2 regions of the Phascolarctobacterium sp. Marseille-Q4147 genome follow, and region 1 is predicted to be linked to the other one. Evidence: predicted binding sites of a transcription regulator. Region 1 holds the regulator's gene; the other holds the start of a gene.

Region 1 (10,954 bases):
CAGCTGCACTTCCATAACAAGAAAAAAATTATGCAGCTGGCTATGCAGTCTTTGGATGAAGAAACCGTACAGGTTATCATGGACTCCACCAAGGAGCGTCTGCAGATTTATAACTGGAAGCGTGAGGACAAAGAGGTTAACCAGTTCTATGAGCTGTTCGAAAAGAAGCTCACGGAATACCGTGCCTTTATTTTGTGCCCGAACTGCTCCGCAAAAATCAGCTCTTTGGTGAAATTCTGCCCCGAGTGCGGCTGCAAAGTAAAATAAGCGCAAAAAAAGAAACCAAATACCGATTGGTATTTGGCTTCTTTTTAAATCCGAACGGATTAGATTGCGCGGTTAACTTTACCGGAACGCAGGCAACGGGTGCAAACGTTCAAGCGTTTAACAGAACCTTCAACAACTGCTCTTACTTGTTGAATATTCGGGTTCCAAGCACGTTTGGTGTGTCTATTGGAGTGGCTGACGTTGTTGCCAGCGAGTTTTCCTTTACCGCAGATTTCGCAGATAGATGCCATTGTTTCCCACCTCCTTAAACGTGATAAGACATAAGGCACATTCAAATTTAACATGAGTATCATACCATAAAGAGCGCAGAAAAGCAAGGGAATTTTAAGATAAAGAGGGTATTTTTATAAATGTGGTGGAAAGAACCTGTAACAACACTAAAAGGTGTAGGCGTAAAAAAAGCAGCTGAGCTGGCTGCTCTTAATATTTTCAGCGTGGGTGATTTGCTGGAATTTTATCCGCGTCAGGGTGCTTATCTTGATTATGCTAAGCTCAAAACGATTAAGGAGCTGGAGGTTGACAACAGCAAGCAGATTTTCAAAGCGACAGTTTATCAGGTAAAAAACGGCTACGGTGCCAGTCGTCGCAGCTATACGTCCGTGACGGTGCGTGACGAAACAGGTTATGCTACGCTGTACTTTTTCGGCGGGCAGCGCTACAAGGCGCAGAAGCTGAAGCCGGATACAGTGCTGCAGATTACGGGTCGCGTAAGGCAGGGGCGAACTACGAAGTCCGTCAGCGAGGTTGACGTGCAGCCTTTGGAGCAGGATGAGGGCAAAACGCCGGGTATTGTACCGGTGTATGCTTTGAGCGGTAATCTGACGCAGAAGAATCTGCGTACCTGGATAAGCGAGGCCTTGCGCCTGGCTGCAGAGGATTTGCCGGAAAGTTTGCCGGCGAAGGTTGTGAGCCAATGCAATTTGCCCGACCGCTATACGGCGCTGAAAAATATTCACTTTCCGGAAAGCTGGGAAGCATTGCGATGCGCCAAGCAGCGCTTTGTTTTCGAAGAGCTGTTTTTGTTGCAGTGCGGCTTGCTGTATTATCGTCAGCAGAGCCATGACAACAGAGAGGGCATCAAGCATGCTGTCGACGGTGCGCTTGTTAAAGACGTAATACAGGGACTGCCCTTTGAGCTGACGGCAGCACAGCAGCAGGCGTGGCGTGAGATTTCGCTCGATATGCAGGATAAAAAGCCTATGCACCGCATTCTGCAGGGCGATGTAGGCAGCGGCAAGACGGTTATCAGCGCACTGGCATTGGCCAAGGCGGTGGAAAACGGTTATCAGGGCTGCATTATGGTGCCTACGGAAATTTTGGCGGCGCAGCATTTTGAAACGTTGGAGCAGTATCTGCAGCCATACGGTGTGCGTATTGCTTTGCTGACAGGCGGTATGCGTGCTAAGGCAAGGCGTGAGCTGCTGCTGAATCTGGAGCTGGGCCTTGTTGACGTGGTTGTGGGTACGCATGCTCTGCTGGAGGAGGATGTGCGCTTTGCCAATTTGTCGCTGACGGTGACGGACGAGCAGCACCGCTTCGGCGTAGAGCAGCGTGCGCGTCTGTCCAACAAATCGGCCAATGCTCCCGATGTACTGGTAATGACGGCAACGCCGATTCCGCGTACTCTTGCGCTCACTGTTTACGGCGATTTGGATATTTCCGTAATGAAGGGACGCCCGCCACAGCGCAAGCCGGTGCGGACGCTGTGCTATACGGATGAGCGCCGCCGCGAGGTTTACGCCGGCCTGGTGCGTCAGGTGCAGGCAGGAAGGCAGGCTTATGTTGTCTGCCCGCTGATTGAAGAATCCGATGTCCTTGATGTGCATAGCGCCGAAAGGGTATACGAAGAGCTGAAACGCGATTTTCTGCAGGATATTCCCTGCGCTCTGTTGCATGGCAGGCTGAAGGGCGCGGAGAAGGATGCGATTATGAGCAGTTTTGCGGCAGGCGAGCTGAAGGTGCTGGTGAGCACTACGGTTATCGAGGTTGGCGTGAATGTGCCTAATGCTACGCTGATGGTGATTGAAAACGCCGAGCGCTTCGGTCTGGCACAGCTGCATCAGCTGCGCGGACGTGTAGGACGCGGCAGAGAGCAGTCCTACTGCGTACTGCTGACGGCCGCCGATTCGCCGGAGGCACTGGCGCGACTGAACGTACTGCATGAGAGTGAGGACGGCTTCTATCTTGCGGAAAAGGATATGGAGCAGCGCGGTGCAGGCCAGCTCTTTGGCCTGAAGCAGCATGGCTTGCCAGATTTGCGAATTGCTGATATAATGCGAGATGTTGACGTAATTGCGCAGGTTCGCCAACTGGCGCAGGCACAGCTGCGTACACCGGAGGATTGGACGGAAATCCGCCGTCTGGTGGAAATGCAGTTTGGCGAACGCTTTAATATGATTTTCAATACTTAAAGAGGGTATAAATACATGAAAAAAGACTGGTTAAAAAATCCTGATGTTTGTGCTAAGGTGACGGCGGCAGTTTTGCTGGTGGCTTTGTTTTTGGGCATTCACTTTTTTGCCGACGATTTCTTCAATAAAACATTTACGTTGGCAATCAGCGGCAATGTCAACGGCCTGGTGGAATATCTGCGCTCCTTTGGCCCATGGGCGATTTTAATCAGTTTTGTGCTGGACGTGCTGATTAATGCCGGCAGCGTTTTCCCGTCGATTTTTCTTTCTACAGCCAACGGTCTGATTTTCGGCCTGCCATTGGGCATCACAATTTCCTGGCTGGCGGAAACAACCGGTGTTGTTATCAGCTTTTATCTGATGCGCTTTTTCTTCCGTGATACAGCACAGAAGCTGATTGAAAAAAGCAACTCGCTGAAATCCATTGATGAAGCAAGCAGCAAGCACGGTTTGGAGTGGATGGCCTTCGCCAGGGCGCTGCCGTATTTTCCGTCAGGCATTTTGACGGCGGTGGGTGCTGTGAGCAGCATGAGTGCGCGTGATTACATCATTGCCAACCTTATCGGCAAATTTCCTTCCACGGCGTTGGAGGTTGTTATTGGCCATGATGTAGTTAATTTTCAGGAGCACAGCCAAAGACTGACGCTTTTGATCGTGGTTGTGGGCGCTGTCTTTTTTGCGTATAAAAAGTGGTTCTATAAAAAGGGAAAATAAATTTGCTTAGGCGTCGCTGCAGTAATTTCTGTGGCGGCGTTTTTTCAAGATAGAGATACAGATAGTGAAAGGAAATAACACTTATGGAAAATAAACAAGTGCAGCCATGGCAGCAATATCAGGCACTTTATCTGCATATACCGTTTTGCGTACAGAAATGCCTGTATTGCGATTTTGCTTCCTATGCCGGCTTTGGCGAGCAGGCGAAGCGTGATTATACCGACGCCGTGTGCCGGGAAATTGCCCTGCGTGCGGATGAGGCTGCAAATATGGCGGCGAACGCCAGCATTTACTTTGGCGGTGGTACGCCGAGCGTGCTGCCGACGGAATGTATCGCTAAGCTTGCGAACGCCTTGAAGCAGTACGGCTTTTGGCAGCAGCCCTGCGAGGCAACGATTGAGGTGAACCCCGGCACGGCGGATTTGGCCAAGCTGCAGGCGCTGCGCAGCCTTGGCTTTGACCGCATCAGCTTCGGCGTACAGTCGCTGCAGGATAACGAGCTGCGGGCAATAGGACGCATTCACAACGCACAGCAGGCACTTGAGGCACTGACGCTGGCACGCAAAGCAGGCTTTGCACGCATCAGCGCGGATTTGATTTACGGCCTGCCGTCGCAGACGCTTACAAGCCTGCAGGATACGCTGGAGCGTCTGACAGATACGGGCATTGAGCATATTTCTGTTTACGGCCTGATTGTGGAGGAGGGCACGCCGTTGGCAAGCCTTGTGAACAAGGGCAGAATAACTTTGCCTGACGAGGATACGGCGGCGGATATGTATGAGCTGGTGCAGAGCTTTTTGCGCGAGCGTGGCTTTGAACGCTACGAAATTTCCAACTACGCGAAAAACGGACAGTATTCGCGGCACAATACTGTTTATTGGGAGTATCATCCCTACATGGCCTTCGGCGCTGCCGCCTGCGGCTTTGATGGGCAAAGACGGCGTACCGGGCTGAGTACGGTCAAGGAATATATCGGGCAGCTGCAGAGCTTCGGCGGTGACGATTTGCGCGACAGTGCATTATATAATGTAGAAGAATTATCTTGCGCAGAGCTTTTGGAGGAATTCATGTTTATGGGTTTGCGCCGCAGCGAAGGTGCGAGCCTGGCGGAGGCACGCGAGCGCTTTGGCGTTGATGTGCTGCAGCGCTTTGCCTCCGAGCTGGCGCCGCTCTTTGAACAAAAGCTTATTGCGTATGATGCAAGCACGCAAAGACTGCGCCTGACAGAGCGTGGTATGGAGGTCGGCAATCAAATATTTGAAGTTTTTGTGATAACTTAAAAATAAATAAAAAAGGTGTTGACAATAAAGTAGGCTAGTGCTATTCTAGTATCAAGATGTTAGCACTCCTGATGATAGAGTGCTAACAATCAAAATGAGGTGGGAATATGTTAAACGAAAGAAAGAAAAAAATTCTCCAGCTCATAATTGAGGATTATATTTCAACCGCTGAGCCTGTAGGTTCAAGGACGATTGCCCGCAAATATGATTTGGGCCTCAGTCCTGCGACCATCCGTAATGAGATGAGTGACCTGGAGCTCCTGGGTTATCTGGAGCAGCCGCACACCTCGGCTGGACGTGTACCGTCGGCTCAGGCTTATCGTCTTTATGTTGACTCGCTTGTTGAGCCGGGCACTCTGACAGATAATGACAGAGCACTGATTAACGGCTGGTTCAGCGAAAGACGCAGAAGCATTGATGAAATCTTCCAGTCAACGGCTAAAATCCTTTCCCGGATGACGAAGAATGTTTCAATGGTGCTGGCTAACCGTGATGCCGGTGCGTGCTTCCGTTATATGAAGTTTTTACCTCTGGATGAGCACCATGCCATCCTGTGCATTGTAACAGATGACGGCAATGTGGCCAATTGCGTGGTAGAAATTCCTTTGGGAATGCGGCCGGAGGAACTGGACTACATGGCAGGACGCGTCAGCAGACTGCTGGAGGGCAGAGCGCTGGCGAACATTACCGAGGATCTGCTGCAGGCGGTGCATACCAATATAGCAGATGATAAGCTGCTGTTCACATCGCTGGTACAGTCCATCCGCAAAATGCGTCAAAAATACCAGCAGCAAAAGGTTTTCCTGGGTGGTACCAAGCAGCTGCTTAACCAGCCGGAATTCCGCGACGTAGAGCGTGTGAAGAATCTTCTGGGTATCCTGGAGGAGGAACGCGTGGTACGCGATTTGCTGAAGGCAGGCGAGGACAGCGGACTGAAAATCACGATTGGCAGTGAAAACAAATTCACCGGCATTCAGGATTGCAGCATGGTACAGGCAACCTACCGTCTTAACGGTCAGATAGTCGGTACGATGGCAGTTCTTGGCCCGACGCGTATGGAATACGGCAAGGTAATTACCGTAATGGATTACCTGCATAAGTATTTGAAAACGATGTTCGAGCAAAAGCCCGACAATAAATAAAACTAAGGAGGAAGAGCCTTGCAGGATAATGAAATGAAAGAAAAACAGGCTGAGCAGGAGGCTGCGGAAGCGAAGGCTGCCGAACAGGAAACTGCGGAAGCTGCAGAAGCTGAAAAAGCTGAAGATGCAAAAAATGCGGAGGAAGCCGCTGAGCCTGAGGTTGACCCGAAGGATGCCAAAATCGAAGAGCTGCAAAATCGTTTGCTGAGATTGCAGGCCGATTTTGAAAACTTCCGCCGTCGCACCAATATAGAAAAGGAACAGCTTTCCACCTTTGTAACAGTAAATGTGGTTGGCAAGTTCTTAAAGGTTTTAGATAATTTTGAGCGTGCCGAAGCAAGCGTCGAAAAGGGCGATAATGTGGATGCAGTTGTCGACGGTATGAAAAAAATCCGCCGTCAGTTCGAAGATGCCTTCAAGGATCTGAAGGTAGAAGAAATCGAAGCTCAAAATGCTAAATTTGACCCGAACATCCACGAAGCCGTAATGCGCGGTCATAATCCGGAGCTGGATGATGAAATCGTAGATATGGTTTTCGAAAAAGGCTATAAGCTGGGTGACAAGGTTATCCGTCACAGTAAGGTTAGAGTAAACACCAACGAATAAAGCTGGCGTGCTCTTCACAATAAATTAAAAAAATATATCACATCGATTCGGTAAAAATGTGGCATTTGCCGCATCACCGAAGGATAGTAATCAGGAGGATAAAAATCATGGCTAAAGTAATTGGTATTGACTTAGGTACTACTAATAGTGTTGTTGCAGTTATGGAAGGCGGCGAACCTACCGTCATCACTAACCAGGAAGGCAGCCGCTTAACCCCGTCTGTTGTAGGCTTTGCTAAAAACGGCGAGCGTCTTGTTGGTCAGCTGGCAAAACGTCAGGCAGTTTCTAACCCTGACAGAACCATCAGCTCCATCAAACGTCACATGGGCGAAGGCTCTTACAGAGTAACTATCGACGACAAAAAATATTCCCCGGAAGAAATTTCCGCAATGATTCTGCAAAAACTGAAAGCTGATGCAGAAGCTTATCTGGGCGAAAAGGTATCCCAGGCAGTTATCACTGTTCCGGCATACTTCAATGACAGCCAACGTCAGGCTACTAAAGACGCTGGTAAGATTGCAGGCCTCGATGTTCTGCGTATCGTCAACGAACCTACCGCTGCTTCTCTGGCATACGGCATTGATAAAACCGACGACCATACCATCATGGTATATGACCTCGGCGGCGGCACCTTCGATGTATCCATTCTGGACGTTGGCGACGGCGTATTCGAAGTAAAAGCAACCAATGGTGATACTCATCTGGGCGGCGATGACTTCGATAAGAAAATCATGGACTGGATGGTTGAAGAATTCAAGAAAGCTGAAGGCATTGACCTTTCTACCGACCGTATGGCTATGCAGCGTCTGCGTGAAGCTGCTGAAAAAGCTAAAATCGAATTGTCCGGCGTTATGAGCACCAACATCAACCTGCCGTTCATCACTGCAGGTGCTGACGGCCCGAAACATCTGGATATGGACCTGACCCGTGCTAAATTCGAAGCAATGACTGCTGATCTGGTTGAACGCACCATGGGTCCTGTTCGTCAGGCTATGAGCGATGCAGGTCTTTCCGCAAGCGATATCAGCAAAGTAATCCTGGTCGGCGGTTCTTCCCGTATCCCGGCTGTACAGGCTGCTATCAAAGCATTCATGGGCAAAGAGCCTTATAAAGGAGTTAACCCGGATGAATGCGTTGCAGTAGGTGCTGCTATTCAGGCCGGCGTTCTCTCCGGTGAAGAAGGTACCGGCAACGTACTGCTGCTGGATGTAACTCCGTTGTCCCTGGGTATTGAAACCCTCGGCGGTGTATTCACCAAGATTATCGACCGTAACACCACCATCCCGACTTCTAAGAAACAGGTATTCTCTACCGCTGCAGATAACCAGCCTTCCGTTGATATCCATGTTCTGCAAGGTGAACGTGAAATGGCTGCAGATAACAAAACTCTGGGCCGCTTCGAGCTGTCCGGTATCCCGGCTGCACCGCGTGGAATTCCTAAAATCGAAGTTTCCTTCGACATCGATGCTAACGGTATCGTTAACGTAAGCGCTAAAGACCTTGGCACCGGCAAAGAACAAAAAATCACCATTACCTCCTCCGGCACCCTTGATAAGGACGAAGTAGACAGAATGGTTAAAGAAGCAGAAGCTAACGCTGAAGCTGATAAGAAACGTAAAGAAGGCGTAGAAGTTCGCAACCAGGCCGACAACATGTGCTATCAGGCTGAAAAGACCATGAAAGACATGGAAGGCAAAGGCAAAGACGAATTAATCGCTAAAGTTAAAGCCGCAGTTGACACCCTGAAAGAAACCATGAAGGGTGACGATCTCGACAAGATTAAAGCTGATACCGAAGCTCTGACCAAACCGCTGTACGAACTGAGCGCTGAGCTTTACAAAGAAACTCAGGCACAAGAGGGTGCTGCAGGCGCACAAGGCGCAGCAGGTGCTCAAGGTGCTAAAAAAGCCGATGATGACGTAGTAGATGCGGAAGTTGTTGACGACGATAAGAAATAAGGCTGTCGATAAAGCACCATCTGCGTCGGTGAATCGCTTAGACGTACTTGTTGATGCAGACGTAAAAAAGTAATATAATATTAGTGCCCAGCTGCTGTGGCAACCGCCATCATGCATCTGGGCATTATATGCTTAAATAATATTCGGTAGAAAAGTTTTAGGAGGCGCCTGTTTTGGCTAAGAGAGATTATTATGAGGTACTGGGAGTAAGCAAAACCGCTTCCCAGGACGAAATAAAAAAAGCATTCCGTAAACTGGCCCTGAAATATCATCCTGACCGCAATAAGGGCAACGAAGAAGCCATGAACAAATTCAAGGAAGCCAATGAGGCTTACAGCGTCCTTTCCGATGAGCAGAAGCGCCAGCAGTATGACCAGCTTGGCCCTGATGCCTTCGAACAGGCGCAGACAGCCGGCGGTGCCGGCGGTAATCCGTTCGGCGGCGGCTTCGGTGGCTTTGGCGGCGGAGGCATGGATGATATTTTCGACATGTTCTTCGGCGGCCAGGGACGCGGTCGCAGCGGCCGTGAAGCGGGCCCGCAGCGTGGTGCGGATTTGCGCTTTGATATGGAAATTACCTTTGAAGAAGCAGCTTTCGGCGTAGAGAAGGAAATCAACCTGTATCGCGACGAAACCTGCGACCATTGCCACGGTGATGGTGCAGAGCCCGGCTCCAAGGTTGAAACCTGTCCTGAATGTCACGGCTCCGGCTATGTACGCTTCACTCAGAACACCATGTTTGGTCAGATGGTAAATGAGCGTCCGTGCTCCAAGTGCCACGGCGAGGGCAAGATTATTTCCAACCCCTGCAAGGAATGCCGCGGCAAGGGTACTGTGAAGAAGAATAAACGCCTGAAGGTAAAAATCCCTGCAGGTGTAGATAACGGCTCCCGTCTGCGCGTAAGCGGCGAGGGCGAGGCCGGTGCTAAGGGCGGTCAGAGCGGTGATCTTTACGTATATCTGTATGTGAAGCCACACAAGTTCTTTGAACGTGATGGCACTACTGTTCTGTGCGAGGTACCTGTCAACATCGTACAGGCAACCTTGGGCGCTGAAATCAAGGTTCCTACGCTGGATGGTCAGGTAACCGTGAAGGTTCCCGAAGGCACTCAGCCCGGTAAGGTGCTGCGCCTGAAGGAGAAGGGTATTCCCAGCCTGCGCGGCGGTCAGCGCGGCGATCAGCTGGTTCGCATCAAGGTAGTTGTGCCGACTAAGCTGAACGAAAAGCAGAAGGAAGCACTGCGCAGCTTCGGCGAAATCAGCAAGGACAATATCAGCCCTGAGGAAAAGAGCTTCTTCAATAAAATCAAAAATCTTTTTAAATAAAAAACTGTAAAAAGCTTGACACTTATCAGGCTATGTGTTATCATATTCTAGTAACAAAGCAGAAGCCACTCGCTTCTCACCTTGCGGCAAACGCTCGACAGGGTTGGATATGATATTCATGCGGGTGGAATTTGTTCTGCCCGCTTTTTTGTTTTGCTTATATCTGATATGTTACAGATTTTATAAGCAGTAATTGCTTATCTGATGTTCATGGAGGTGAATTGTTATAAGTAAGGAAAGCTTGCGTATTAACGAAGAAATTCGTGCGCGTGAAGTGCGTGTTATTGCCAATGGGGGCGAACAGCTCGGCATTATGTCCAGCCGTGACGCTCTGAAGCTTGCATTAGAAAATCATCTGGACTTAGTCGAAATTGCTCCGACAGCAAAACCGCCTGTGTGCCGGATTATGGATTATGGCAAGTATCGTTACGAGCAGCAAAAACGCGAAAAAGAAGCTCGTAAGAAACAAAAGACCTTCGACATTAAAGAAGTTAAGCTGCGTCCCGGTATCGAGGACCACGACTTCAATGTTAAGTATAAGAATGCAGTACGTTTCCTGGAAGATGGCGATAAGGTAAAAGTTACCATCATGTTCCGTGGCCGCGAACTGTCTCATCCTGAGCTTGGCGAGGTGCTGCTGAATCGTATGGCACAGCAGTTGAAAGAAATTGCCGTCGTAGAAAGAGTTCCAAAATTAGAAGGCAAAAACATGATTATGATTGTTGCGCCAAAACCTGCTAAATAATAGAGGAGGAAATCACAATGCCGAAAATGAAAACCCGTAGAGCTGCTGCAAAGCGCTTCAAAAAAACCGCTTCTGGTGAATTCAAACATTTTAAAAACTTCAAGAGCCACATTCTCGAACATAAATCTCCTGCACGTAAGAGAAACCTGCGTAAAGCAGCTCTGGTGCACAAGACTGACAAAGAGCATGTAGCAAAAATGCTCCCGTACGCATAATTAAGAGATTTAAAGGAGGATACTAACAATGGCAAGAGTTAAAGTGGGCGTAACCGCTCATCGTCGTCATAAACACATTCTGAAACTGGCTAAAGGTTACTATGGTTCCCGCAGCAAACAATTCAAAAAAGCTAACGAGCTGGTAATGAAAGCTCTGTCCTATGCTCGTCGTGACCGTCGCGCTAAAAAACGCGAGTTCCGTCGTCTGTGGATCGCTCGTATCAACGCTGCTACCCGTGCTAACGGCCTGAGCTACAGCCGTTTCATCTG
Region 2 (10,954 bases), 780 kb from region 1:
TCTCTGCCCACATCATTACGGTAAACATCAAGGCCGTTGGCAGCCGCATTACCGTTCTTTGAACGGGTAAAATACATATCAACGCATCTTTTATTACCGTTCGGCAGCAAATCCTCCAGCACCAGCACATAGTCTGTATTACTGCTGTTGCCGCGTGTCAGCAGCATATTGTTCGGCAACAGCTGCAGATTGCTGCGTGCCCAGCCTTCATCAACAAATTTTATCTTACCGTCAACAAAGGTATAGATAGCATAGATATCCTTGCCGTAATAGCCCTTGCCCTGCTTTTCATTATCCAAAATAGCAAAAATCAGCTCCGGCACCTTGTCATTATTGATATCCTGCAGCGTATAACCAAGCATGTTCAACGCATCAACATAGCCCATACGGTCCCGCAGCTCATAAATTCCGGTCATGCCCTGCTGCGGCATTTTACCCATATCGCCATCATTCACAAAATTATAGATACCCTCTACCAGCTTGCCATATTCACGCTCATAGGCAGGCACCTTCGCCACAGTTGCAGCAGCCTCCTCCACCTTCGTGGCCTTGGGCTGCGTTGCTGCCGCCTGCTTATCCGAACCGCAGCCATTCAGCAGCATTGCCAATGAAGCCAGCAGCATTGCTCCAACTAAGACATTTTTACAGCTTTTCTTCAACATCTCCATCCCTCCGCTTCCCGCTGTCTGCTTCGCAGCTAATCTTTTATACCTATATTTTACCCTAAAAAAAACTAAAGCGCCCTACCCGAAAGTACAAATTCGGGTAGGGCGCAAGCTTTAAATCGGCAAATTTATTGCTTACAGCTTGTTGAATACATCCTCAACCATCTTCCAAACCTTAGCGCGGTCTACAGCATAAACAATCTTCGCATTCTGAGTGCCCTCAGGAGCAGCGCCGCGGAAGCCCATAGTCTGACCGTAGCCATAACCGTATTGGTCATCAACATCAACCGGCAGAGTTTCGGATTCCAGAATTACGGACGGATCAATAGCAACTGCTGCTGCCAGAACGTCCCAAATGTAGTTCTTGAAGGACGGATCCTTGCGGAACATCGGGGTAGCATAGTGGCTTTCCCACATAGCCTTGAAGCGGTCGCTCTTAATGCGGCTTTCCAGATCCTTGAAATCATCGTGGCTCATCAGTTCCTTGCTGCAAACATCCAGCGGCAGGAAGATTTGCTCCTTCCAAGGAGCGCGGTAAGCCTTTTTAGCGGTTTCCGGATCAATCCAAACGTTGAACTCGGAGGTCGGCATTACGTTACCTTCGCAGAAGAAAGCGCCTGCCATATAAACAACGCGCTTAGCCATCGGAGCGATTTCCGGAGCCTTGTCCAAAGCAGCTGCCAGGTTAGCACCACTGCCGATAGCAACGATGGTTACTTCGCCCGGATGCTTTTTGATAGTATCAATGATGAAATCAGCAGCATGTTCCTTTTGTGGGTTCATAACAGGCTCATCATTATAATTCTTGCGGTATTCAGCCTGCCAGGATGCCGGCTGAGGATAGCCTGCAGCGCCCAGATGGGAGTCATGGCCACGGCCGTAAATGCGTTTTTCTTCCTTCATGTTAGCGAAACGGTCCTTGCGAACGGTTTCATTAACGCCCATATATACGGGGATATCGGTGCGGCCGATGCCCTCCAGCTGACGAATAGCGGAAGCGGTACCGGTTTCAACCCAGGTATTGCCGATAACGATGGTAACACCCTTCAGATCCATTTTGGGAGATTCGGCAAGCATCATCATAGCGATGCCATCATCAAACAAATCCACCATATCTGCGTCAAGAATAACCTTTTCGCGTGCTGCAGCCTCAGCAGACAGCGGAGCAGTCATAGCGCCAACGCCCATGCACATGGAAAGCAACAGGCAACCACATAAGCTGGTTAATTTTTTCATTTTCATATTCATTACCTCCTAAAATCCCTAATTCTATAAATTTCCGCACAGAATGCAGATTTTACCTTAATCAATCTCCTCCAGATAAACACTGCCGTCCTCAACTTTCGCCCGAATCGCAAACTTGCGCAGGCTGCCGGTATCGTCCCTTAAGCTGATACCGTTCTTGATAACAGTTTCATCGCTTAGCACGGGATCAGTTTCAAAGCTTTCCAGATGCAGCACCAGCTTTTCTTCCGGGTTCAGCAGTCCTTTGCTGTAGATAACTCTGCTGCTATCACCCTGCAAATCCAGCACTTCAAAGCTCACCAGAGAAGTATTGCTGCTAAACAACACTTCTGCTCCCCGAGAGGGATTATCCACATAAACATGCTCATATGCAGAAAGATCTACCCTATTATCCTGCAGCTCATGCAAACCCATGCAGTTAAGATGCTGCATTACCAGTCCCTTAAAGCCACGATTGCTGTATTCCGCAAGCGGTAAAAGCTCGAGCTTTTGGGCACCAAGGTCAATATTCATCATATCGTCAAAGTGCATGGAAGTTTTTTGGGTAACAAAAGTATCATTTACATCTAAATATTTTCGGTAAACATTACATCTGCCATCCTCAACCTTTGTATAGAAGGTTTCTCCCTGACGCAGGCTGCCGTCCCGCAGCAAATCCTTCATTTCCAGCACCCATTCCATATTTTTATCTTCGTTCCAGGTGCGCTTGCTCAGCGTATTATCCCGAAGCAGACGCAGACGGATGCGCGACCAGCCCTCGTCAACAAATTTTATCTTACCGTCCACAAAGGTATAGACAGCATAGATATCCCGGCCATAATAGCCCTTGCCCTCGGGATAAGCAATCTGGGCCAAAATCAGCTCCGGCACCTTATCATTATTGATATCCTGCAGCGTATAGCCGACACTGCTTACGCCCTGACCGGGATCATTATGGCCCTCTAGCTCCTCAAAGCCTGTCAGTCCCTGCGTCGGCAGTCCGGCGGTATTACCCGTGGTCAAATAATCGCAGACACCAGCCACGATTTTCATATATTCCTGCTCGTAGACAGGCATAGCGGCGGCTTCTGCCTTAGGCATGGCGAGCAGAGAGTCTGCTTTTTTGTCGGAGCTGTCACTGCCCAAGAGCATTGTCAATCCGGTAAGCAGCAATGCGCCCAGCAAAATGTTTTTCCAGCTTTCTTTCAGCATATCAATCCCTCCGCTTCCTGCTGCCTGCTTTACAGCTGATTGTTTACACCTATAGTGTAGCCTAAAAAAAGCAAAAGCGCCCCACCCGAAAGGGTGATTTCGGGTAGGATGAGGTGGATTTTTGGGATATTTTTGAGATTTTAGGTTATATTTCCGCTAAACTTCCGACGTGCTTGCGCAAAAAATACGAAAACCCCGTGTTTCACCGGGTTCGGTAAATCACGAGGTTTGATTTTAATTATTCTCTTTTGTATCAGACTTGTTCTGCCTTTAATTCTTCTATTTTCTCTATTGGCAATGTAGTAGCCTTGGCGATATCCTGCACAGAAAGTCCCATACTTATAAGACGCTTGGCAGTAGCAATGTTCGCTTTTGCTTCGCCCTCACGCCTTTCATCTAATAAACGTGCTTCCATAAGCATAAATTCTCGCCTCACTTTCGTATCTAGTTTCAGATAGCTGATTTCATCGTCAATCTGCTTGGTGAAATCGCTATTTACAATGTGGTTGTTTACATAATCATAAAAGCTTTTGATATCCTTGGAAATATCGCCATGCGTACCCTTGGTATTCAACAGCATGGTGGTTGCTTCATCCTGAAGCTCCAGCTCCAGATTTTCAAGGCAACGCTTTTTAAAGGTGTAGACATAATTACCCTTTGCAAAGAAATCAAACACACAAATAAAAATTACATAGGTCGGCGGCAGCAAATCATATTCCTGTCCCTGCTGCAACAAATCAATATCAAGCAGCGCCTGATAATAGCGTGAACGCTTGGGCAGGACAAAGGCTTTGGTGTGGGGATTTTTATTATTCTTTACCTGCATTTCCAAATTGTAATGCGTATTTTTGTCATCCTTCACTATTATATCCAGACGGATGCCACGGCTTGTGTAGTCGGGTTCAAGCGATTTTTCGGCTTCAAGGTAGTTGATATCGGCAATCTTAATCTGCAGTAATTCCTCTAACAGGTGGATGCAGATGCGCTTGCGCGACATTACCTTCTTGAAGATGAAGTCGCTTTGGATTGTCAGATTCTCAAATTTTTTTGCCAGGTCTTGCATAAGATCTCTCCTTTCATTTTAGCACAGATGCAATAAAAAATACATAAGCAGTTATCAAGGCGCTAAAAAACAAAAAAGAGCAGTACGCTGACGATTAGAAATCGTCAGTATGTACTACTCTTAGAATGTACCATGTAAATGGCCTTGCTTAAGCTTCTGCAAATAAGGTGTATCTGCAGGATATACTGCTTATTTAATTGTCCGCAGGTAAATCAGCCCGAAGCGAAATTTAGTTGCAGTTTTCAAGAACTTAATTTAAGTTTACTTGAATTTGAGGTGGATGTCAAGAGAGAACACTCCTTATGCCTGCCCCTCAGGTAAGGTGCCGAACGTAGTGAGGCGGAAGGGGGCTGCGAGCAGACGGAAGGGTTGGGTAAGCAGATGCAACTTTAGAAAGAAAAGCGAGCCTCTCCTTGGGGAGAGGTGGCATCGCGTAGCGATGACGGAGAGGGGTACATCATACATATGCTATTAGTAAATTTTTAAACAACAATCCCCTCTCAGTCGCCCTAACGGGCGCCAGCTCTCCCCTAGGAGAGCCTCATCTCCCTCTTCCTCTCCAAAACGCAAAAGAACCGCCTTGCGGCGGTTCTCTGCCGACAGCGCCGGAGCGCTGCCGATTTTAGGAAGTTTTTGTATGAAGGTTTATCAGAAAGTGAAGGTTACGTCAGTCCAGAAGCGATGGTCTTTGGTGCGATCAAGATCAGCAGCAATACTAGGAAGCTCTTTCATCAGCTTGGATTCGGTGTTATAGTATGCAACGTTAGCTACAATGTTTTTAGCAAGGGTGTAGTTAGCGCCAACGCCGAAGCCCTTGAAGCCGGTCATACCAAAGGTGTTAGCATCGGTGGTGTGTGCAACATAGGTTTGTGCGCCTTGGTCATAGTATTTAGCCCATGCGCCCCAGCTGCCTGCATCCTCAGCCTTTGCACCCTTATAAGCCAAGCCGATAACAAAGCCGTCGTCATCCAGGTATTTATCAATAGCTTTGTTAATGTTGCCATCACTACGATCATTAAGTTTGTCAGCAGACAAATCACCCTTCAGATACATAGCGGACAGATTGAAATGCCCCATATCATAGCTCAAGCCTGCATGCCAAATGCCGTTGTCAATATCAGTTTTGTCAAAGTTACCATTGTCAAATGCAACAGAGCCGGTTCCCATATCTTTGAATTGAGTGTAGCCGGCAGTAGCCTTCAAGCCCTTAGCCAACTCGCCTTCTACTGCCAAGCCCCAATACTTGCCGCCATTAGTAATATCACCAGTTTCAGTATTAATGCCATCATTTATCATAAACGGTACTACAGTAATATCATCAGTTGCCTTGCCTGCAAAGCCTTTTACCTTAACCTTGTTGCCATAAGACAGCTCCAGACCATCAGCACGGGTATCATAGATATTGCCGTCAGCAATTACCAGGTTATAACGGCCTGCACGTACTGCCATGCCGCCCAGCTTGCCGTCTACATAAGCGCGTTGGAAGCTTGTATTTTCATCACCGGCATTATTATTCAGGTTCTGAACATTCTGCAGCATGCCGGTGTAGGTCCAGTCATCATTAATCATACCGTTAATCCAGATGCGGGAACGGATATCTGCCACATGGTTGGAATCATTGCCCAAAACTCTGTAACCTCTGTCTAAAGTCCTTCTTGACATTGCACCGTCTTGGTCAACATAACGGAAGCGAACTTCACCGGTAATTTTTACATTGTCAGCCTTTTTCTCCAGGTTAGCTACGCGCACGCCCAGGCTGTCCAGCTCGTCAGCAAATTCTGCTGCCAGCTTGTCAACATTAGCGCCCTTTGCCATTGCTCTAGCAACGATTTGTGCCATTTCATAGCGAGTCATCAGCTTGTCGCCGCCGAAGGTGCCGTCGCCGTAGCCATCGATTACGCCTGCAGCTGCCAGCTTGCTGATGCTGTCATATGCCCAGTGGCCGGCAGGAACATCGCTGAACGGGTTAGCAGCGTAAGCGGATGCGGTTACGCCAAGAGCCATTGCCATTGCGAGTACTAAAGATTTTTTCATGATAAATTCCTCCTCTTTAAGTAAAGTATTCTTTTACCTTGCGGAGGCTTGCGCTGCCTGTTGCCAAAATTTGCCTTGTTTCATTTTGGTTTTTGCAGTACCTGCTCCGTTTGGTAAAGTCGGAAAAGCAAGAAGAACAAGTTGTTTTTCCTTTGCTTCTGGCTGTAGTATAACGAATTTTTAGTAATTTGTCCCTACCCGAAATGGCAAATCCGGGTAGGATGAGGGGAATTTTTTAGGAATTTTGGGGAAATTTGGAGAAAATTTTAGAGATTTTGGGTTATACTTCTAGCAAATTTCTTATCTGCTCTCACATTTCCCCCTTTAGTCGCTAACGCGACAGTTCCCCCGAGGGGGAACCAAGAACGTGCTAATGAAGGTTAATGGAAAGCTATTAGTCTTGCCTGCCCCTTGGGGAAGGTGCCGAACGTAGTGAGGCGGAAGGGGGTTGCGAGCTGACGGAAGGAAGCTGCAAGCAGATGAAACATTAGGAAGAAAAACGAGGCTCTCCTCGGGGAGAGCTGGCGCCCGCTAGGGCGACTGAGAGGGGACTGCGGTTTATAGGCTTACATTTGAATTTAGATTGAAGAAAATTCGTACACAAAGATTATTTGCTTGCAATCTTTATGCTTACGAATAGCATTATTTTCAGCATATCCCCTCTCCGCCTCGACAAGCTCGGCACCTCTCCCCAAGGAGAGGCTCTTTATTACTGCTTTTTCATCTGTAAGATGCCAAACGTAGTGAGGCGGAAGGGGGTGCCCTACACCCCACTTTTTGTAATTTCTGTGAAATCGTCAGAAATTAGCACTCAACGCTTGACAGTGCTAACAAATAGTGGTATAACATAATCAACAAAGGAAATGAGCTACAGGAGCTGCAAGGGCAGCACCCGCAAAGCACAATTCCCGCGTTGGCAAATCAAATCAATACTTGCTGCATCAACATTAAAATGACTACAACAAGCGCAATAAAACTGGAGGAATGACTTATGATGATGCCTAGTGTATTTGGTGAAAGCTTATTTGATGATTTAATGGATTTCCCGTTTGATAAAGAGTTCTTCGGTCATCGCAATCCGTTGTACGGCAAACATGCTCAGAACGTTATGAAAACCGATATCAAGGAATCTGATACCGCTTATGAAATGGATATCGACCTGCCGGGCTTCAAAAAAGAGGACGTCAGCGCCAAACTGGAAAACGGTTATCTGACCATTACCGCCGCTAAAGGCCTCGACAAGGACGAAAAGAACGATAAAGGCGTTTATATCCGCCGTGAACGTTACAGCGGTCAATGTGCAAGAACCTTCTATGTCGGCGAAGCAGTTACCCAAGAGGATATCAAGGCTAAATTCGAAGACGGTATCCTGAAGGTTACTATTCCTAAGGTTGAGCCTAAAAAAGTCGAAGACAAAAAATATATTGCCATTGAAGGCTAATACATAAAAACCACATCATCCTTTCAAAATGAAACAGCCGCCGGAGCACAAGCTTCGGCGGCCGTTTTGTTGTTATGTTAAATTAAATGTTGTTTCTCGGAACCAGGTCTTCGGACTTCAGAGTGCCTTCCTTAGCGCGTTCTGCAAATTCGGCAGTTGCGGTAAAGAGAACGTCACTGGAGCTGTTGAGCGCAGTTTCGCAAGCATCCTCCAGTACGGAGATGATGAAGCCAACGCCTACAACCTGCATAGCGATATCATTGCTGATACCAAAGGAAGCGCAGGCAACCGGAATCAGCAGCAGAGAGCCGCCGGCAACACCGGAAGCACCGCAGGCACCAACGGTAGAAACGATGCACAGCAGAAGAGCTGTCGGCATATCAACATGAATGCCCAGAGTATTGGCAGCAGCAAGCGCCAGTACGGAAATGGTGATGGAAGCACCAGCCATGTTGATGGTTGCGCCTAACGGAATGGAAATTGCGTAGGTATCAGGATTCAGGCCCAGGCGTTTGCACAGTGCCATGTTAACCGGAATGTTAGCAGCGGAGCTGCGGGTAAAGAAAGCGTACACGCCGGATTCGCGGATGGTTGCCCAAACCAGCGGATACGGATTGCGACGGATGTTGAAGTAAACGATCAACGGATTCATAACCAGCGCTACCAGGAAGTAGGAGCTGATGAGTACTGCCAGCAGATGTACATAGCTGGAAATTGCGGACAGACCGCTGTCGCTGATGGAGGTTGCTACCAGGCCCATGATGCCCAGAGGAGCGAAATGGATAACCCATTTAACAACCAGGGTGATTGCCTTTGCAACATCATCCAGAGCATTTTTAGTAGTTTCGTTGGCAGCCAGGTTCATAGCCAGACCGAATACTACAGCCCATGCCAGAATGCCGATGTAGTTAGCGTTCAGCAGAGCAGCTATCGGGTTATCTACAACACTCAGAATCAGGTTATGCAGAACCTCAACAATGCCGCTGGGCGGGTTGAGCTTAGCATCCGCAACCTGCAGGTGCAGAGTGGTAGGTGCCAGGAAGGACAGGCTTACACCAACTAAGGATGCAAAGAAGGTGCCGATAACATATAAGCCGATAATAGGCTTCATATTTGCTTCGCCGCCGCTTTTCTTTTTGGCCATAGCGTTCATAACCAAGAAGAAAACCAGCACCGGAGCAACGCCCTTTAATGCTTTTACAAACAGGTCACCGAAGATGGTAACAACAGGTACCGCTTGCGGTACATAAAGTGCCAGCAGAATGCCGATGACAAGACCAACGGCAATTTGCTTGATGAGTGCGACTTCATTGATAATCGCAGCAAATTTTCTAAACATAATGAATTCCCCCTAATTTATACTCCCGTATACAACGATGTTCATAGTATATAACATAAGTTAAATAATGTCAAGCCTACAATGAGTATTGTGTTTGTAGAGTAGACACTGAATTTATCCGTACTCATTATAGGGACTATTACCCTTAAAATATAAGTAAGTGTTAAGCTTGTTACAAAAGCACGCAAGCTTCAAAAAAATTTCGCGTACTATTGTGCAATGAGAGAATATCTTTACCGGCAGTTGACATGCATATGATTATAAACTATGCTATAAATATAAAAATTTTACTCTGTTTCTGCTTTTTGACAGCAGAATTTAATAGAAGGGAGCTGCTTACATGTCGGTAAGAGCTGATTTACATATACATACTACGGCCTCGGACGGCACCTGGACACCGGCGGAGCTGATTGCCGAAGCGCAAAAGCAACAGCTGGGGCTGATTGCCGTAACGGACCACGACAGCGTAGCCAACGTTGCGGAAGCAATGACATTAGCTACGGCAGCAGGCATTACACTGCTGCCGGCGGCGGAAATCTGCTCCACCAAGGAGGATTTGTCGTTTCATATTCTGGGCTATGGCATTGATATCCATAATAAACAGCTGCTGGAACTGATGCAGCACAACGAAGCGCTGTTAGAGCAGAAGGATGTAGACAGCATTCATCTGCTGGCGCGCGACGGCTGGCCTGTCGATGAAGCGGAATTCGCCCGTTATACCTACGACAGACGCCGCGGCGGCTGGCGTGCCCTCGCCTATTTGATTGACAAGGAACTTTGCAGCGGCGTGGGTGATTTCTTTAAACGCATCTTTACACCGGAGCACGACCTGGGTTTTCCAGAATTTCCTGCCATAAGCGAGGTAATTGCAGCGATTCACGCTGCCGGCGGCGCAGCACTGTGCGCACATGCTGCCAGCGGCTTTCACGGTCCCGGATTGGAGCGCGTGCTCGACATCCTGCGGACGGAGAAATTCGACGGCTTTGAATGCTACCACTCCAACCATTCAGAAAAAGGAACGCAGCGCCTGCTGCAGCATTGTAAAAAGCACGGCCTGTTAATCAGCGGCGGCAGCGACTGCCATGGTACATTTGTGCCGGGGAGACGTTTGGGACAGCCTTTGGTCACTGCCGATATGCTGCGCTTGGACGGCCTTTTGCCGCAAGATGTAAAATAATCCGAAAAATATTTGTTAAAACACGAAAAATGTTCGACTTTTTCGTTGGACTGTGCTATGATATTACCATAAAATATAACAAAGTTAACACTGACAAGAAATTCCGGCACTGAGCCTGCATTTACTTGTTGAGAAATTTTTAGGAGGCATTAAAATGCAAGAGTACAAACCGTTTAAATCCGGCAAGGTTCGTGAGATGTATGATGTTGGTGACAGCATTATTATGGTTGCCACTGACCGTATTTCCGCATTTGACCATATTCTGAAAAACATGATTGTGAAAAAAGGCACTGTGCTGACTCAGATTTCCAAATTCTGGTTCGATCTGACTAAAGACATTGTTCCTAACCATATGATTTCCGTTGATACCAAAGATATGCCAGAATTCTTCCAGAAACCCGAATTCACCGGCAACAGCATGAAATGCAAAAAGCTGAACATGCTGCCTATCGAATGCATCGTTCGCGGCTACATCACCGGCAGCGGTTGGGAAAGCTACAAGAAAACCGGCGAAATCTGCGGCATTAAACTGCCCGAAGGCCTGCAGGAATCCCAAAAGCTGGCTGAACCTATCTTCACCCCCAGCACCAAAGCTGAAATCGGTGACCATGACGAAAACATCAGCGTAGAGCAAAGCATCGAAATCCTGGAAAAACTGTATCCGGGCCGTGGCAAAGAATATGCTCTGAAGCTGCGTGACTACACTATCGCTATCTACAAAAAATGTGCAGCTTATGCTCTGGAGCGCGGCATCATCATTGCCGATACCAAATTTGAATTTGGTCTTGACGAAAACGGC

Evidence for each region. The regulator HrcA, encoded in region 1, represses chaperone genes, less so after heat shock. The targets are predictions, from matches to a motif close to TGTTAGCACTCNNNTNANNNGAGTGCTAACA.
Region 2: KAH19_RS04505 (Hsp20/alpha crystallin family protein) is a predicted target of HrcA. The motif match lies at 7,001-7,031, and genes of this name have one in related genera.

Annotation. Positions count from the first base shown of each region.
Region 1 is NZ_CP072874.1:178,524-189,477, reverse strand. Features, by position in the region: gene KAH19_RS00790 (zinc ribbon domain-containing protein) at 1-267, shown strand, start outside; gene rpmB (50S ribosomal protein L28) at 327-518, opposite strand; gene recG (ATP-dependent DNA helicase RecG) at 639-2,699, shown strand; gene KAH19_RS00775 (TVP38/TMEM64 family protein) at 2,715-3,413, shown strand; gene hemW (radical SAM family heme chaperone HemW) at 3,497-4,693, shown strand; gene hrcA (heat-inducible transcriptional repressor HrcA) at 4,801-5,835, shown strand; gene grpE (nucleotide exchange factor GrpE) at 5,854-6,441, shown strand; gene dnaK (molecular chaperone DnaK) at 6,549-8,399, shown strand; gene dnaJ (molecular chaperone DnaJ) at 8,573-9,724, shown strand; ribosomal protein L20 leader region at 9,775-9,882, shown strand; gene infC (translation initiation factor IF-3) at 9,966-10,469, shown strand; gene rpmI (50S ribosomal protein L35) at 10,487-10,684, shown strand; gene rplT (50S ribosomal protein L20) at 10,713-10,954, shown strand, end outside.
Region 2 is NZ_CP072874.1:961,899-972,852, reverse strand. Features, by position in the region: gene KAH19_RS04530 (hypothetical protein) at 1-662, opposite strand, end outside; gene KAH19_RS04525 (nucleoside hydrolase) at 801-1,907, opposite strand; gene KAH19_RS04520 (hypothetical protein) at 1,968-3,101, opposite strand; gene KAH19_RS04515 (Rpn family recombination-promoting nuclease/putative transposase) at 3,355-4,164, opposite strand; gene KAH19_RS04510 (S-layer homology domain-containing protein) at 4,813-6,198, opposite strand; gene KAH19_RS04505 (Hsp20/alpha crystallin family protein) at 7,190-7,639, shown strand; gene sstT (serine/threonine transporter SstT) at 7,722-8,978, opposite strand; gene KAH19_RS04495 (PHP domain-containing protein) at 9,319-10,155, shown strand; gene KAH19_RS04490 (phosphoribosylaminoimidazolesuccinocarboxamide synthase) at 10,310-10,954, shown strand, end outside.